DNA from 3 places in the Paracoccus sp. P2 genome. Region 2 is predicted to be linked to each of the others. Evidence: riboswitches for the same ligand, from Rfam matches in the RefSeq annotation. Region 2 holds a riboswitch; each other region holds the start of a gene.
What was found. Region 2 has a riboswitch for cobalamin ahead of ACDP63_RS00870 (TonB-dependent receptor plug domain-containing protein). Riboswitches for the same ligand answer to the same signal wherever they lie in the genome.
Positions count from the first base shown of each region.

Region 1: linked by a shared signal. The riboswitch ahead of ACDP63_RS01240 (ABC transporter substrate-binding protein) and the one ahead of ACDP63_RS00870 (TonB-dependent receptor plug domain-containing protein) in region 2 are both predicted to bind cobalamin.
Region 3: linked by a shared signal. The riboswitch ahead of ACDP63_RS04760 (CbtB domain-containing protein) and the one ahead of ACDP63_RS00870 (TonB-dependent receptor plug domain-containing protein) in region 2 are both predicted to bind cobalamin.

Region 1 is NZ_JBGOSN010000002.1:6,323-12,221, reverse strand. Features, by position in the region: gene ACDP63_RS01255 (pseudoazurin) at 1-62, opposite strand, end outside; gene ACDP63_RS01250 (ABC transporter ATP-binding protein) at 74-844, opposite strand; gene ACDP63_RS01245 (FecCD family ABC transporter permease) at 841-1,890, opposite strand; gene ACDP63_RS01240 (ABC transporter substrate-binding protein) at 1,887-2,897, opposite strand; cobalamin riboswitch at 2,991-3,194, opposite strand; gene ACDP63_RS01235 (short-chain fatty acyl-CoA regulator family protein) at 3,189-3,383, opposite strand; partial or broken gene ACDP63_RS01230 (hypothetical protein) at 3,777-3,908, shown strand; gene ACDP63_RS01225 (hypothetical protein) at 3,931-4,161, shown strand; gene ACDP63_RS01220 (hypothetical protein) at 4,340-4,762, shown strand; gene ACDP63_RS01215 (hypothetical protein) at 4,774-4,992, shown strand; gene xrtE (exosortase E/protease, VPEID-CTERM system) at 5,106-5,899, opposite strand, start outside.
Region 2 is NZ_JBGOSN010000001.1:181,363-187,261, forward strand. Features, by position in the region: gene ACDP63_RS00865 (ABC transporter substrate-binding protein) at 1-486, opposite strand, end outside; gene ACDP63_RS00870 (TonB-dependent receptor plug domain-containing protein) at 480-2,399, opposite strand; cobalamin riboswitch at 2,534-2,750, opposite strand; gene ACDP63_RS00875 (SLC13 family permease) at 2,883-4,658, shown strand; gene ACDP63_RS00880 (PLP-dependent aminotransferase family protein) at 4,668-5,888, opposite strand.
Region 3 is NZ_JBGOSN010000005.1:21,939-27,837, reverse strand. Features, by position in the region: gene leuC (3-isopropylmalate dehydratase large subunit) at 1-1,116, shown strand, start outside; gene ACDP63_RS04775 (hypothetical protein) at 1,134-1,715, opposite strand; gene leuD (3-isopropylmalate dehydratase small subunit) at 1,805-2,410, shown strand; gene ACDP63_RS04765 (endonuclease/exonuclease/phosphatase family protein) at 2,401-3,453, shown strand; cobalamin riboswitch at 3,621-3,825, shown strand; gene ACDP63_RS04760 (CbtB domain-containing protein) at 3,862-4,038, shown strand; gene ACDP63_RS04755 (CbtA family protein) at 4,038-4,736, shown strand; gene ACDP63_RS04750 (hypothetical protein) at 4,806-5,339, shown strand; gene bluB (5,6-dimethylbenzimidazole synthase) at 5,339-5,899, shown strand, end outside.

The sequences.
Region 1 (5,899 bases), on a different contig from region 2:
TGCGTCTCGGCCAGGGCGGCGGCGGGCAGCAGGCAGGCAAGAAGCGCGGCGCGAAGCAGCATGGGATGTCCCTTCAGGCAAGGCGTTGGAAGGCAAAGACCGGCCGGCCCCCGCCAGGATGGGGGATGATCTCGGCCTCGACGGCAAAGATCTCGCGGATCAGCGCCGGGGTCAGGATTTCCATCGGCGGGCCAAGCGCCACGCAGCGGCCCGCGCGCAGCACCATGATCCGGTCGCAGCGCAGCGCGTGATGCAGGTCGTGCAGCGCGATGACGGTGGTGACGGAAAGCTGCGCGACCAGGTCGAGGATGGCGATCTGGTGATGGATGTCGAGATGGTTCGTCGGCTCGTCCAACAGCAGGACGCGCGGGGCCTGCGCATGGGCGCGCGCGATATGGACGCGCTGGCGCTCGCCCCCCGACAGCGAGGCCCAGTCGCGCCCCGCCATATGCGCCATGTCCACGGCATCGAGGGCCGCCGCGACGGCGTCGTCGTCCTGGGCACCCCATGGCCGCAGCGGGCCAAGCCAGGGCGTGCGGCCCAACTCCACCGCATCGCGCACGGTGATCCGTTCGGCCGTCTCGGCCGATTGCGCGACCAGCGCCAGCCGCCGCGCGATCTGCCGCCGGCCCAGCCGGGCCATGGGACGGCCTTCCAGCCGGATCTCTCCGCGGCTGGGGCGCAGCAGGCCCGCCATCATCCCCATCAGCGTCGACTTGCCCGATCCGTTCGGCCCGATCAGGCCCAGGGTCTCGCCCGGATGCAGGCGCAGGCTGATGTCGGACAGGATCTCGCGGCCGCGCACGGCATGGCTGGCGCCGACGGCTTCCAGGATGGGCGTCATCGTTGCCTTCCCCGGATCATGACCACGGCAAAGGCGGGCGCGCCGACCAGCGCGGTGATGACGCCGATGGGCAGCACCTGGCCGGGAATGACGATGCGCGAGACGACGTCGGACAGCACCAGGAACACCGCCCCCGCCAGCGCCGTCGCCGGGACCAGCCTGGCATGGCGCGGCCCGACGAGGATGCGCATCGCATGCGGCACCACCAGCCCGACGAAGCCGATGGCCCCGGCGATCGAGACCATGATCGCCGTCGCCAGCGAGGCCGTTCCGATCAGCAGCACCTGCGTGCGCCGCAGGTCGATGCCCAGCGACGCGGCGCTTTCCGCGCCGAAGGCAAAGGCGTCGAGCGCGCGCGCATGCCACAGCGCCACCCCCAGCGCCAGCGCCGCCATCGGGACCGCGACCCAGCTGTCGGGCCAGCGCACGCCGGACAGGTTGCCCAGCAGCCAGAACATGATGCCGCGCGCCTGCTCGGCGCTGGCCGATTGCGCGATGATCAGCGCGGTCAGCGCGTTGAACATCTGCGAGCCGGCGATGCCCGCCAGGATGATGACCCCGGCGCCGCGCATCCCGGTCCCGCCGCCGGCGGCGCGCGCCAGCGCCGCCACCAGCGCGAAGGCGGTCAGCGCCCCGGCAAAGGCGCCCGCCGACATGCTGAGCAGCCCCGCGCCGATCCCCGCCACCGCGACCGTGACCGCCCCGGTCGAGGCCCCGGCCGAAATCCCCAGCAGATAGGGCTCGGCCAGCGGGTTGCGCAGCAGCGCCTGCAGGATCAGCCCCGACAGCGCCAGGCTTGCGCCACCGCAGGCCGCGACCACCGCCCGCGACAGCCGGTAATGCCAGATCACGCTGGCGTCGATCGGATCGAGCGCGGCCGAGCCAAGCCCGGCCTTGACCGCCAGCACCTCGATGACGGTGGCCAGCGGAATGCGCGTCTCGCCCACCGCCGTTCCGAAGAGCAGCGCCGCGACCAGCACGGCGGGGGCCAGCCACAGCCAGCCCCGATTGCGCCCCGTGCTGCGGGTCGCGGCGCGCGCCCTCATTTCAGGTCGAACCCGGCCAGCGAGTCAGCCAGCGATTCCAGCGCATAGATCGCGCGCACCGAGGGGTCCATCGCATTGGCCGGCATGGTCAGGATGCGGTCGTTCTTTACCGCCCCCATCTCGCTCGTCACCGGGTCCGAGGTCAGGAAATCCCGCTTGACGGCGATGTCGTCGGCCGGAAAGCGGCGCCGGTTCATCTCGGCGGCAACGATGAAGCTGGGATTGGCCTTGCTGATGGTTTCCCAGCCCACGGTCGGCCATTCCTCGGCCGAGGCGACGACGTTCCTGACCCCCAGCTTGGACATCATCCAGCCCGGCACGCCATTGGCACCCGCGACATAGGGGTCGATCTCGATCTCGGCCGAGGAATACCAGAACAGGCCCGACACCGTTTCGGGCAGGTCCAGCGCCTGCGCCCGCTCGACCGCCGCCGCCTCGCGTGCCTTCAGGTCGGCGATCACCGCGGCCCCGCGATCCTGCACGTCGAAGATCGCCGCCAGTTCCTCGATGCCCTGGTAGAGCAGCGCGGTGTCGAACAGGACCGAGCGCGCGCCGTCCATGCTTTGCGTATTGTCCTTGCCGACGCATTCGGTGGGCATGATCCAGCTGGGGATCTGCGCGTCGTCGAACATCTCGCGTGTGCCGACCACGCCCTGCGGGCCGATCATCCATTCATAGGCCGTGACCACCAGCCCAGGCTTCTTGGCCAGCACGCTTTCGAAGCTGGGGGCGTTGTCGGCCAGCCGCTCGACCCCGGCATCCGCCTCGGCAAATTCGGGCAGGACGGGGTTGATCCACAGCGCCGTGCCCGCCACCTTGTCGGCCAGCCCCAGCATGTAGAGGATCTCGGTCGTGCTTTGCCCGACGCTGACGACGCTTTCGGGCGCCTTGTCGAAAGTGACTTCGTGGCCGCAGCTGGTCAGCGTCAGCGGGTATTCGGTGGCCCCGAACGCCGCCATCGGCGCCAGGGTGAACGTGGCGATCATCGCCGTGGTGAGCCTTGGCATGATGTTTCCTTCCGCTACATCATGAACAGGCCGGATGAGCGGATGGAGACCGGGCGAATGCCGGTCGCAACCCCTCCCGAGCCGACCCGCTCGGATTGGTCAAACGTCGTCGGCAGGTCTCCTGACTGGCGGGTCACGGCAGGGATGCGGCCTTCCCATGGCGCGGAGCCACAGTGGCATTCTCGCATCCTGCTCGCCGCCTACAGTTGCGGGGGCAGTTCCGGTTCGGGACGCCTGCGGGCGCCCCGGCGGATTCCCTTTCAATTCCTTGCGGAAACCGACGCGCCTTCCCTAGCTTCTGGCGCGGGCGCTGGCAAGCGGCAGCATGGCCGGCCGGCTTGCCGCTGCCGCGCCACGGCTGCCCCCGGCCCGGTCCCGCCGCACGAAGAAGAACGGGATGCCGCGCGCCTCGGGGCGTTGCAGCGTGGACATACGATGCGCGGTCTGCTCGAAACTGGCACCGAAGCGGTGGCCCAGCAGTTCCACGTCGTAGCGCGCCGATCTGGAACCGGCGGCTGGACTGCCCCAGCAGTTCGGACAGCATCAGCTCGCCCCTGACCGGGGCGGGCAGGATGCGCACCGCGATGCCATGCGCGGCCAGCCGGCCGGTCAGCGCCATATGTGGCTCGTTGCGGTGCCGCGCCAGCGCCTCGGCCAGTTTCTCGGCCGCGCGGTCCAGCCTATCGACGTAATTGCGCCGGGCATAGAGCCAGTTCCGGACCGCATCGACCGGGCGCGATCTGCCCGACTATCTGCCGCAAACGCGCGAGATCCGGCAGGGCATCTGGCAGGCCGCCTTCGTTCCGCCGGCGCTGGAGGATCGCCGGGTCGAGATCATCGGGCTGCTGGGACCATGTCTTCAGCCATATCGAGCCCGCGATGCTGCTGAACCCGCATCAGGGCCGGATCACCGAGGCGGGCGTGCGGCTGAACATCCAGGTCTGCGTCGAATACCTGGCGCAATGGCTGTCGGGCCGCGGTGCGGTGCCGATCCGAAACATGATGGAGGATGCCGCCACCGCCGAGATCAGCCGTGCCCAGCTGTGGCAATGGCTGCGCCGCGGTCGCGCTGGAGAGCGCCGCATGGCAGGGCGATCTGATGCAAGCCGAGATCGTCCGCATCCTCGACCGGCTGGGCCCGAACGGGCTCCATCGCGGCCATTACGCCGCGGCCGCGCGCATCCTGCGAGAGGCGGCGACGGCCGAGACCTTGCCCGATTTTATCACCCTGCCGGCCTATGCCGTGCTGAACGCGCTGGACTGAGGGGCCCCGATGGACATCATCCGCACGCTTGCTCCCTTTGGCGGGCCGCTTGCCCCGGATGCCCCGCCTTGCCGCCGGCCGCGCCTGCCGATTCCCGGACCGATCATGCGGAAAGGAAGCATCATGAGCAGAAAGACCTTTTCGGCAATACATCAAATGGCTGAAGGTGGAGCCGATCATGGACGCAAACCCGATCCGCGAGGGCACGGGGCGCCGGCGCGTGATCGAGGATTGCATCGCCTCGCTGACCTTGGGCGGCGCCGACCTGTTGTGGATCGAGACCGATACGCCCAACGTGGACGAGATCGCCGGCATGGTGGCCGAGATCCGCAAGGCGGTGCCCGATGCCAAGCTGACCCATAACAACGCGCCCGGCTTCAACTGGACGCTGAGCCTGCGCAAGCAGCTGCGGGCACAATGGCTGGCCGAGGGCCGGATCGGCAAGGCCGACCATCGTGACGGCAGTGCGCTGATGAAGCCCGATTTCGACGATACCGGCCAGGACCGCGAGGCCGACGCCCGGCTGCAACGCTTCCAGGCCGACATATCGGCCCGCGCGGGCGTGTTCCGCAACCTGACCATGCTGCGACCTTCCACCTGACCGCCAAGCCGGTGGACGAACTCAGCCGCGGCAATTTCGGCGCGGAAAAGATGCTGGCCTATGTGCAGACCGTGCAGCGCGAGGAGATCCGCCGCGGCATCTCGGCGGTCAGGCACCAGCACGAGGTCGGCTCGGACCTGGGCGACACGTTCAAGGAGATGGTGGCGGGCGAACGCGCGCTGAAGGCGGGCGGGCATGCCAATACCATGAACCAGTTCGCCGCAGGATAGGCCGGGATCGGGCTGCGGGTCGCCCGCCTTCGGTGGGTTCGCTCAACACCCCCCGGCCTGCCCGCGACGCCCCGATCCCTTGGGGCGTCGCTTTTCCGTCGTCGCGCCCGTGTTCAGATCAATGCCCAGTTGCCGCTGGCCGCCGCGGCGGCGAAGACCACGAGGTTCGCCGCCGCATGCGCCCATACCGCGTCGGTCAACCTGCCGCGGCGCTTGTAGACCGCGGCAAAGGCCAGCCCGGCGACGAAGGCCGCCGCGCCGCTGTCATGGAGCAGCGCGAAGGCGGCCGAGGAAACCAGAACGGCGCCTGCCTGGCCGGCCGGGCCGGGCAGTTTCAGCAGGTGGCCCAGCAGGTAGCCCCGGAAGGCCGCCTCCTCGATCAGGGGCACCAGCAGCACGGTGCCGACCAGGCGCAGGACGATCCAGCTTGCCGCCGCAAGCCCGAGCCCGGCGAAGGGCGGCGGGGCCGGCTCGGCCCCCGCAGCGACGCCGGCGGCAATCCACATGATACCGACCGCGACGCCCGCCAGCAGCGGCAGCGGATCGACGCGCCAGTCGAGCCGGGCCCAGACCGGAAGGAACAGGACCAGCCCCGCGCCCATCGCCGGCACCCGGTATGGGTAGGCCGCCTCGGGATTGGTGAAGAATGTCGATACGAAAAGCCCCGAGAGCAGCAGGACCAGCAGCGGCACCAACATCGCGCTGACCGGATCGTGCCGGAAGGCGGCTGTCTTTGCGCCAAAGGCCGGGCCGGGCTTTTCGCCGCGCCACAGCGCCGGCACCAGATGCGCCGCGCCGATCATCCCGATGCTCAGCAGGGTGAACAGCAGCCAGCCCGCGTAGCTGTGAAAGGCATTGACCGCCAGGTCGGGCGATATGCGCGCCCCGATCCAGATCAGGGCCGCGA
Region 2 (5,899 bases):
CCCCGGCGGCGCATCGGCCAGCCGCGCCAGGTCGGCGTCGAAACGCGCCAGCATCGCTTGGGCCTGGGCCTCGCGCCCCAGCACCTCGCCCATACGGCGGATATTGGCGCGGATGCCGGCGATGTCGGTTTCGATCGGGAACATCTCGACCGGGATCTCCAGGCGCTTGAGCAGCCGGATGGTCTCGGGCGTGGACCATGCCCCGGCCAGCACCAGATCGGGCCGCATCAGGAAGATTTCCTCGGCCAGGCCGTGGTTGACAGGCAGCCGCGCCGCCTGATCCGCCATGGCCGAGGCGGTCGGATCCTGCGCCAGATAGGAGACCGAGACCAGCTGGCCCGGCGCCGCCAGCATCATCGCCAGCTGGTCGGTGCAGAGGTTCATCGACAGCACCCGGCGCGGCGGCTCGGCCGCGGCGGGCTGGAAAAATCCCGGCAGGATCAGGCCGGCCAGAAGGCCGGCGACAAGGCCGAGCCGCCTTACCATTTCGCCGTCAGGCCGGCGTAAAGGGTGCGGCCCTGACCGTAATAGCCCCAGGATTCGGAATAGTCCCGGTCGAACAGGTTCACCACGCGGCCTGTCAGGCGCAGGTTTTCGGTCAGGTCATAGCCGGCGGCCAGGTTGACGGTGACGTAATCGGGCAATTCGGTGGTCGGCGGGCTGTAGTTCCTGAACCATTCCGCGTCGTAACTGCTGCCGGCATAGCGCAGATCGGCTGTGACCGAACCGCGCCCCTGCGCAATATCGGCCGTCGCGCGCAGGCCAAGCAGGTGGCGGGGCTGGCGCACGACGGGCTGGTCGTCCTCTGTGCGGGCATCCGTGTAGGTATAGGTCGCGCCCAGCCGAAGCCAGTCGGTCGCTTCATATTCCAGGTCGGCCTCGAACCCCTTGCGCTTGCTGGTGCCGTCAAGGTTTTGCGACGTGTTGCCGGTCCCGATGATCATATCCTCGACCTTGCTGGTGAAAAGCGTCACTCCCAGCGCGCCCCGCCCCGCGGCAAAGTTCCAGTCGGCGCCGATTTCCTGGCTGCGGCTGGTTTCGGGCGTCAGATCGGCATTGCCGTCATAGCTGCCCGGCGCATAGCCATAAAGTTCGAACATGGTGGGATTGACGATGGCTTTGCCGGCCGCTGCGCGCAGACGCAGGTCGCGGCCGGGCACCTGCCATGCCGCGGCGATGTTCCAGGTGGTCGCATGGCGGAAATCGTCGTTGAAATCGCGCCGCATGCCGGCCTGGACGCCGATCCCGTTGTCGAACTGTCCCTGATATTCCAGAGAGGCCGATTTCGTGTCGCGCTCGTACCGGCCGCCCGATGCAAAGGAGTTCTCGTAGATCTCGCGTTTCTTCTGCACCGCCACATTCAGCTTTTGCGCGGCATCGCGGGCATTGCCGCCATCCAGCGCCCAACTGCCGGTATATTTGAAGTTCCGCAGCCGCGAGGCGTCGCTGTAATCCGGCAGGCCGCCGTTGAAATGCGCCGTGTTCTGGTTGGCGCCAGAGACGGCAAAGCGGTTGAGCAGCCTGCCGCCGAAAGCTTCGCCTTCCAGCCACAGCGAACCATAGGTTTCGTCCCGGTCGGCGGTCAGCGGTGCGTCGACGATATAGTCGTCGGGCGAATCCACGAAAGAGACGGCCCGGTCATAACCGTATTCCTGCCAGATGCGCCTAAGCGTGAAACCGACGGTCGCGCTTTCGGTCAGATCATATGAGCCGTTCAGGCCCAGCACGCGCTGCCGGTTGAACTCGGTATCCCCGCCGGGGCTGCGCGATTCGTCCTCGCCATCGGTGCGGCGCGCCACCGCGGACAGGCTGATGCTGCCGCGCCCGTCCCCCGCCTGCACAAAGGCGCTGGCGGTGCGGGTGTCCAACCCGCCGATCTCGACCGTGCCGCCATAGCCCGGCCCCTGCGCAGAGGCGCGACGGGTGGTGATCGAGATGACGCCGGATGCGGCATTGGCGCCGTAGATGGCGGATTGCGGGCCGCGCAGCACCTCGATGCGCTCGATGTCCTCGGCCAGCATGCCGCTGAAGATATAGTCGCCGTTGCCGGGGGAATTGGCCTCGACCCCGTCGATCAGCACCAGCACGTGATTGGATTCGCCGCCGCGGATGCGGATCTTGGCCACCGTTTCGCCGGTCGAGGTGACGGAAAGTCCGGGGACCGTGCGCAAAGCGTCCTGGACGGTGATGACCCGGCGGCTTTGCAGGTCTTCGCTGGTCAGCACGGTATGGGCGCGGCCATAGGCGCTTTCGGCCACCGGCGACAGGCCGGCGGACAGGACCAGGGTGTCAAGCACGACCTGGTCCTGGACCTGCTGGCCCGTGGCGGCACAGGGCAACAGGGCGGCGGGCAGTACGGCGGCGGTTGTGGCCAGCAGCGAAAGCGGGGTTCTGAACATTCCAAAGCCTTTCCAACGCGGGCGTTCGGCCCGCGATTTGCAGAAATGCCCTGTGGAAAGGCTGGCAGGCCCGACCGCAGGACGGTGATCGTCACCTCTGCGGAACGGCCGCTTTCCAGACGCGCCCCGCGCCGGAAATGGGTGATCGCCACGGCAGGTCTCCTGGCTCGCGGATCGCTGCTCGGGCCGGCCTTCCCAGGAGATCCCAGTGGCACGTTCGACCGTCGCTCACCGCTTACAGTTGCGGGGGCAGCCCCGGCCTTGCCCCGGCCGCATCGCGGCCCATGGGCGCACCGGTGTTCCCTTTTGATCCGGCGCAGATCCGCCGGAACCGTAGCGGCCCTGCATTGCCGCAGCCGGGCAAGGGCTGTCAAGCGCCAATCCGGTGCCGCCGGGCGGCCGCGACAACCTGTCCTGCCGCGGAACCGCCCGCCGGCCTGCGGCATTGGATAGCGTATCCGACGAAAGGGAGGGTCAAGCCACATGGCCATGCCGCAGCTCCTGGCCGTGCTGATCCTTTGCGCGATGATGGTGCTGTTCGTCTGGGGGCGGCTGCGCTACGACGTGGTGGCGATGATCGCGCTGCTGGCCTCGCTGGTGGCGGGCACGGTCAAGCCGGACGAGGCGTTCCGCGGCTTCAGCGACGATATCGTCATCATCGTCGGCAGCGCGCTGGTGGTCAGCGCCGGCATCTCGCGCTCGGGCGTGATCGAGGCGGTGATACGCCGGCTGCTCGGGCGGTTGCGGGCCCTGCGCTGGCAGCTGCTGGTGCTGGTCGGCTCGGTCACGGGCCTGTCGGCGCTGGTCAAGAACATCGGCGCGCTGGCCATGCTGATGCCCGCCGCGCTGAAGATGGCGCGGCGCTCGGGGCATTCGCCCTCGGCCTATCTGATGCCGATGGCCTTCGGCTCGCTCCTGGGTGGGCTGATCACGCTGGTCGGCACCTCGCCCAACATCATCGTCTCGCGGGTGCGCGAGCAGATGACGGGCCAGCCCTTCACCATGTTCGACTATGCGCCGGTCGGCCTCGGGTTGTCGCTGGTGGGGCTGGTCTTTCTGCTTTTCGCCCATCGGCTGCTGCCGCGCGACCGCCGTGCCACGGCCTCGCTGAGCGAGGCGGTGAACATCAGCGACTATCACACCGAAGCCACCGTCCCCGAGGGCGCCGATATCGTCGGCATGACGGTGGGCGACTATCTGGGCGCCGTCGATGGCGAGGTGGCCGTCACCGGGCTGATCCGGGGCGACGTCCGTCGCGCGGTGACACTGCCCGACACGGTGATCCGCGTCGGCGACACGCTGCTTCTGCGCGGCGAGCCGAATGCGTTGGAACGCGCCGTGACCAAGCTGGGCATGGAACTGACCCGGCAGGATGCGGCCGCCGAGGAGGGCCTGCCTGCCGACCAAATCGGTGTGATCGAGGCGGTGATCGCGCCCGCCTCGCTGCTGGTGGGGCAAAGCGTGGGGCGGATCGCGCTTTTCGACCAGCATGGCGTGAACCTGATCGCCATCTCGCGCGCCGGGCATCGCATGACCCAGCGGCTCAGCCAGACGGTGCTGGCGGCGGGCGACGTGCTGCTGGTGCAGGGGCCGATCGACCGCCTGCCCGAGCGGATGCGGGTGCTGGGTCTCTTGCCCCTGGCCGAGCGCCATATCCGGCTGGGCGGGGTGCGCAAGCAATTGCTGCCGGTGCTGATCCTGACGGTCGCCATGGCGGCGACGGCGGCGGGGCTGGTGCCTGTCGCCATCGCCTTCTTCGCCGCCGCCGTGCTGATGATCCTGACCGGCACGATCAGCGCCGAGGAGGCTTACGAGGCCATCGAATGGCCGATCCTGGTCATGCTGGGCGCGCTGATCCCGGTCAGCGAGGCGCTGCAAAAGACCGGCGTGACCGAGCTTCTGGGCGCCTGGCTGTCGCAGGCGGCGATGGGCCTGCCGGTCTGGGGTGCGGTGACGCTGATCCTGGTCGCGGCCATGGCGGTCACGCCCTTTCTGAACAATGCCGCGACCGTGCTGGTCATGGCGCCGATCGCGGCGACCTTTGCCAGCGAACTCGGCTATCGGCCCGATGCCTTCCTGATGGCGGTGGCGGTGGGGGCAGGCTGCGACTTCCTGACCCCCATCGGGCATCAGTGCAACACGCTGGTCATGGGGCCGGGCGGCTATCGCTTTGGCGATTACGCCCGGCTGGGCGCGCCGCTGTCGGTGCTGGTGGTGCTGACCGGCGTGCCGCTGATCCTGATGGTCTGGCCGGTGTGACGGGCGGCTTCAGCCCGCCTCGGCCAGCGCGGCGCGGATGGCGCGGGCCAGGCGGCGGCAGCCCTCCTCCAGCCGCTCGGGCGGGTTCAGGGTAAAGTTCAGCCGCAGCGAACGGCGGTCCAGCCCCTCGGGATCGAAGGCGCTGGAGGGCGAGATGCAGACCCCCTCGGCCATCGCGTGATGCAGCAGCCGGTCGGTATCCAGCCGCGGATCGCGCGCCGTGGCCCAGACGAACATGCCGCCGACCGGCACCTGCCAGTCCAGCTCGCCCGCCAGATGCGCCTGCAGGGCGGCGCAAAGCGCGTCGCGCCGGGCGCGATAGATCGCCAGCACCTCGGGGCGGATGCGGTCGGTGATCCCCGCCTGCAACGCGCGCAGCGCCAGCATCTGCGACAGGCCGCTGGTGCACATGTCCGAGCCCTGCTTGGCGGTGGCCAGCGCCACGATCATCTCGGGGGCGGCGATCACCCAGCCGATGCGCAGCCCCGGCGCCAGTTCCTTGGAGAGCGAGCCCATGTAGACCACCGGCCCGCCATAGGGGCCGGGCCGCTCGGCCGCCGACAGTTCGAGCAGCCGGGGCAGCGGCTCGCCTTCGTAGTAAAGCGCGCCATAGGGGTCGTCCTCGATCAGCCAGGTGCCGGTGGCATGGGCGGCGGCGACCAGCGCCTGCCGCTCGGGCAGTGCCACCAGCCGGCCGCTGGGATTCGAAAAATTCGGCACCGTATAGGCGAATTGCGCCCCCGCCAGCGCGGCATGGGGGTCGAAATCGTTGCCTTCGATCCGCATGGGCCGATAGCGCGGCGCATGCGGCATCCAGGCGTCCAGCGCCCCCAGATAGGCCGGGCTTTGCGCCGCGACCGTCCCGCCCGGTTCCAGCAGCACCTTGCCCATCAGCTCCAGCGCCTGCATGCCGCCGGTGGTGATCAGCACGTTCTCGCGCGACAGCCGCAGCGCCTCGGTCGAGAAGCGGGCGGCGATCAGGTCGCGCAGCGCCGGCAGGCCGGGGATCGGGCCATAGCCCAGCGTCTCGTCCGGGTGGTTGCGGATCGCCTCGGCGGCAAGATCGGCCAGTTCCGCGACCGGCCAGACCGAGGGCTCGGGCAGGCCGCCGGCAAGGTTGACCAGGTCGGGCACCTGGCCGGCCGCCAGGAAGACCGAGGTCACGTCATTGCTGCGGGACAGCCAGGGGGCGAAAGCGGGGCGCATGGTCGGAACGGTTTGGTCGGGCATGACCCTGCTGT
Region 3 (5,899 bases), on a different contig from region 2:
CCGATGAACGACATCCGCCAGGGCATCGTGCATATCGTCGGGCCGGAACAGGGCTGGACCCTGCCCGGCATGACGGTGGTCTGCGGCGACAGCCATACTGCGACCCACGGCGCCTTCGGCGCGCTGGCGCATGGCATCGGCACCTCGGAAGTGGAACACGTCCTGGCCACCCAGACGCTGATCCAGAAGAAATCCAAGAACATGAAGGTGGAAATCACCGGCAAGCTCCGTCCCGGCGTCACCGCCAAGGACATCACGCTGGCGGTGATCGGCAAGACCGGCACCGCGGGCGGCACGGGCTATGTCATCGAATATTGCGGCGAGGCGATCCGCGAGTTGTCGATGGAAGGCCGCATGACCGTCTGCAACATGGCCATCGAGGGTGGCGCCCGCGCCGGCCTGATCGCCCCGGACGAAAAGACCTTCGACTATTGCAAGGGCCGCCCGCACGCCCCGAAAGGCGCCGCCTGGGAGGCCGCGGTCAGCTGGTGGAAGACGCTGTTCAGCGACGAAGGCGCGCATTGGGACAAGGTCGTCACCATACGCGGCGAGGACATCGCCCCGGTCGTGACCTGGGGCACCTCGCCCGAGGACGTGCTGCCAATCACCGGCACGGTCCCCGCCCCCGAGGATTTCGAGGGCGGCAAGGTCGAGGCCGCGCGCCGCAGCCTCGACTACATGGGCCTGAAGCCGGGCACGCCGCTGAACCAGATCAAGATCGACGCGGTCTTCATCGGTTCCTGCACCAATGGCCGGATCGAGGACCTGCGCGCCGCCGCCGGCATCCTCAAGGGCCACAGGCTGGCGCCGGGCGTGCGCGGCATGGTCGTGCCGGGCTCGGGCCTGGTCAGGATGCAGGCCGAGGAGGAGGGTCTGGACAAGATCTTCATCGACGCCGGCTTCGAATGGCGGCTGGCCGGCTGCTCGATGTGCCTGGGCATGAACCCCGACCAGCTGGCGCCCGGCGAACGCTGCGCCGCGACCTCGAACCGCAATTTCGAGGGCCGCATGGGCCGCGGCGGCCGCACCCACCTGATGTCGCCGGTCATGGCGGCGGCGGCGGGCATCAAGGGCCACCTGACCGATGTGCGCGAACTGCTGGCGGAAACCGTCTGATGCTTCGGGTGGGGCCCCTAGCGGCCCCGCCGCAGAAGCATCAGGGCGTTGTTCGCGATCAGCACCAGCCCGGCGTTCTCGAACCAGAAATTGAGCCCGAGCTTCGCGAAGTCCAGGCTGAGGAGCCTGTCCACATGATGAAAGCCCACCGCGCGCACCAGCACGAAGCCGCACAGCAAAGCCAGCCCCGCCAGGGCAAGGCCGTTGCGGCGCATGCGCCCGCGCAGGGTGTTCGTCGCCCAGGCCAGCGCGATCGCCACGCCCAGCACCAGCCCGGCGATGAAGGCCAGCTGCACCAGATGGCGGTCGTCGTACCAGCCCTGCGCCCGCGCCATGCAGCGCCCGGCAGCCGTCAGCGCGGTCTGCAGGTCAAGCTGCTTGTTCAGCCCCAGGAAGGCCATCAGCCCGGCGGTCGTCAGCCACAGCCCGCGCGCAGCGCCGGCCGGACGGCGGCGCAGCACCATGACGGCCAGCACGAAGCATATCAGATACGAGAGCACCGTCAGCCAGCCGGTGATCTCGGGGTCTCCGATCTGCGGCCTCCAGTCGCGCGCGATGCAGGCGCGCAGGGCCGCAAAGCTGGAAAACCCGAAAAACATCAGCGAAGCCCTTTCCATGCCGCAAGGCGCCGGACGGGTCTCGGTTAACGGGCCACGGCGGCCCAAGTCAATTCTGCGAGGATCACGACATGGACAAGTTCACCACCCTGACCGGCATCGCGGCGCCCATGCCGCTGGTCAATATCGACACCGACATGATCATCCCGAAACAGTTCCTGAAGACGATCCACCGCTCGGGTCTGGGCAAGAACCTGTTCGACGAGATGCGCTATGACGCCGAGGGCAACGAGATCCCGGATTTCGTGCTGAACCAGCCGGCTTACCGCGAGGCACAGATCATCGTCGCCGGCGACAATTTCGGCTGCGGCTCCTCGCGCGAGCATGCGCCCTGGGCGCTGCTGGATTTCGGCATCCGCTGCGTGATCTCCACCAGCTTCGCCGACATCTTCTACAACAACTGCTTCAAGAACGGCATCCTGCCTATCGTCATGCCGCAAGAGGTGGTGGATGTGCTGATGGAGGACGCGAAAAAGGGCGCCAATGCCCGCATGACCGTGGACCTGGAAAACCTGACCGTGACCACCTCGGACGGGCAGAGCTTCCCCTTCGAACTGGACCCGTTCCGCCGCCATTGCCTGCTGAACGGGCTGGACGACATCGGCCTGACCATGGAAAAGGCCCCCGCCATCGACGCCTACGAGGCGCAGATGGCCCAGAGCCGGCCTTGGGTGTAAGGCCGCTGGCCGGGGCGGCCCTGCTTGCCATCCTGGGCCTGGCCGCCCATGCCGATCCGCTGCGGATCGCGACCTACAGCCCCGACCTGTCGCGCGACGGGCCGGGGCTTTTGTTGCGCGACCTGGGCCGCAAGGACGCTCAGATCGAGGCGGTGGTGCAGGTGCTGGCGGAAACCCGCCCCGACATCCTGCTGCTGACGCATTTCGACTGGGACCACGACGGCCGGGCGCTGGACGCCTTTGCCGCAAGGCTGGCCGAGGCCGGGCTGGACTATCCGCACCGCTTCGCCACCCGGCCGAATTCCGGCATGGCGACAGGGCTGGACCTGAACGCAGACGGGCGGCTGGGCAGCGCCGACGATGCGCAGGGCTTCGGCACCTTCTCCGGCCAGGGCGGCATGGCGATCCTGTCGCGCCACCCGATCGGGCCGGTGACGGATTACACGGCCTTCCTGTGGCGCGACCTGCCCGGCCACCTGATGCCGCCGCTGCCCGAGGAAGCGGCGGCGATCCGCCGCCTGTCCTCGACCGCGCATTGGGACGCGGTGGTCACGGTCGCCGGCCGGCCGCTGCACCTGCTCGCCATGTCCGCGACGCCGCCGGTCTTCGACGGACCCGAGGATCTGAACGGCCGGCGCAACCATGACGAGCTGGCCTTCTGGCTGCATCACCTGCCCGACGGCCCCTTCGTACTGGCCGGCAACCTGAACCTCGACCCCCTGGACAGCGAGGGCCGGCCCGAGGCGCTGGCCCGGATCATGGCGCATGTCACCGACCCCCTGCCTCGCAGCGCCGGCGGCACCGCGGCCAAAGGCGGCGTCAACGACGGCCACAAGGGCGACCCGGCGCTGGACACCGGCGACTGGCCGGACGACAAGCCGCCGGGCAACCTGCGCGTGGATTACGTCCTGCCCGCGAAAGGGCTGGCCGTGCTGGGCTCGGGCGTGTTCTGGCCGGCCGAGGGCCCGCTGGCCGAGGCCGCGCTGGCGGCTTCCGCGCACCGGCTGGTCTGGGTCGACCTGGACTGGCCGCCGGAACCCTGATTGGCACGGCCTACCCGCCACCCGGCGATTCCGCCAGCCCGATCCCCCGCCATCTTCTTCGTTCTCCAAATACCCATGCGGCAGCGCCGCCCGCCGACCCGTCGCCCGCTCTCCGACCCCGCCGCAGCTTCCCCCCGATTCCGCTTGCCGCCGCCGCGCCATCGCAGGTAACATGCGCGTGTATCGGTGCCCCTTTCCGGGGCCAAAAGGGAATGCGGTGCAGCCCTGGGCATCCAGGACCAAATCCGCAGCCGCCCCCGCGACTGTAAGCGGAGAGCGGACGCCCATCGCGCCACTGGCCATCCGGCCGGGAAGGCGGGCGTCTGCCGTGACCCGCAAGCCAGGAGACCTGCCGATGCATGGAACCGCAACGTCGTCGGGTTGGACGACATAAGGAAAGGGTCGCAGATGACCGCAAAACCCATGACCGCCGCAGGGGCCAGCCGCGCCTCGGTGCTGTTTCCCGCCATCGCCGCCTTCGCGATCGGCTTCGGGCTGATCTTCATGTCCGGGCTGGTGCAGGCCGAGACCCTGCATGACGCCGCCCATGACGTGCGTCACGCCACCGGCTTCCCCTGCCACTGATGTTCTCGCGCATTCTGACCAGCGGATTGATCGCTGGCGCTGCAACGGGGCTGATTGCCGCCCTGTTGCAGCTTTGGTTCGTGCAGCCCGTGCTGCTGCATGCCGAACTGTATGAATCCGGCCAACTGGCGCATTTCGGCGCCGAAGCCGTCAGCGCGCATCAGGATCTGGGATCCTTCGAATGGACCCGCAACCTGCTTTCGGTCCTGTTCACCATGATGGTCTATGCCGGCTACGGGCTGATGCTGGTGGCGCTGATGGCGGTTTCCGAATCGCGGGGCAACGCGGTCACGGCGCGGCAGGGGCTGCTTTGGGGCCTGGCCGGCTATCTGACCATGCAGCTCGCCCCCGCCTTCGGCCTGGCCCCGGAAGTGCCGGGCGTCGCCGCCGCCGATGTGCAGCTCCGCGCGATCTGGTGGCTGGGCACCGCCGCCACCACCGGGCTCGCGCTGTGGCTGGTCGCCTTCGGCAAGGGCTGGGCGGCCTGGGGCGCGGCCATCGTGCTGATCCTGGCGCCGCATCTGATCGGCGCGCCGCAGCCCGACAGCTATGCCGGCCCGGTCCCGCCCGAGCTTTCGGCGGAATTCGCCGGCCGGGCGCTGGGGGCGGGCGCGATGGCCTGGGCCCTGCTCGGCCTGCTGGCCGGCTGGTTCTGGCAGCGCGAAGGCCAAGGCGCACCGGTGCCGCAGGCCGCCTGATCGGCGCCGCAACCCTTCCGGCCGGGCGTGCCTGCCGCGCCCGGCTGTTCCATGAAACGGGGAAAAGACATGGATCGCTCGATCCCGATGCTGCTGATCGGTCTGGTCTTCGGCGGCGGCATGGGCTTCGTCATCGCCGCCGCCAACGGCATCACGCTGGACGGCCACGACCACGGCGCGCATGGCCATGGCGCCCAAGCCGCGGCGCATGACCACGGCGCGCCCATCGACCTGCCCGCCGGCAGCGCCACCGCCGCGGCCCGGCTGGAGCCCGACAGCACCGCGGGCTGGAACCTGTTCATCAAGGCCGAGGGCTTCTGCTTTGCCCCCGAACATGCCGGGCTGGCCGACCGCCGGGGCGAGGGCCATGCGCATCTTTACCTCAACGGCGCCAAGATCGCCCGGCTCTACGGCCCGGCCCATCACCTCGACGCGCTGGGGCCCGGAGACCGGCTGCGGGTCGAGCTGAACTCGAACGACCACCGCCCGCTGACCGTCTCCGGCTGGCCGCTTGCCGTCGAGCTGACCGTGCCCGACCGGCCGGTGGGCATCCGCGCCGGGGCCGCGGGCCTGCCCGACAGCGCGATCTGCGCGGCGCCGTGATGGAGTTCGGCGCCGAGGACAAGGCCGCCTTGCAGCGCATCCTGCGCTGGCGCCGCGACGTGCGGCATTTCCGCGACGCCCCGGTCCCCGAACCGCTGCTGGAGGAATTGCGCGCGGCGATGGAACTGTCGCCCTCGGTCGGCAATGCCCGGCCCTGGCGGGTGATCCGCGTCGAAAGCCCCGATCTGCGCGCCGCGATCCGCGCCGATTTCCTGCGCTGCAATGCCCAGGCCGCCACCCGCTACCAGGGCCGGCAGCGGCAGGCATACGATGCGCTGAAGCTGGCCGGGCTGGACCGCGCCCCGGTCTGGCTGGCCGTCTTTACCGAGATCGACCCCTCCGAGGGCCACGGTCTTGGCCGCGCCACCATGCCGCAGACCCTGCGGCAATCGACGGCCATGGCGATCCATGCGCTGTGGCTGGCGGCACGGGTGCGCAACCTGGGGCTTGGCATGGTCTCGATCCTCGATCCGGCGCGGATCGGCCCGCTGCTCGCGGTGCCCGAAAGCTGGGAGTTCTCGGCGCTGCTCTGCCTGGGCTGGCCCGAGTTCACCGACGAC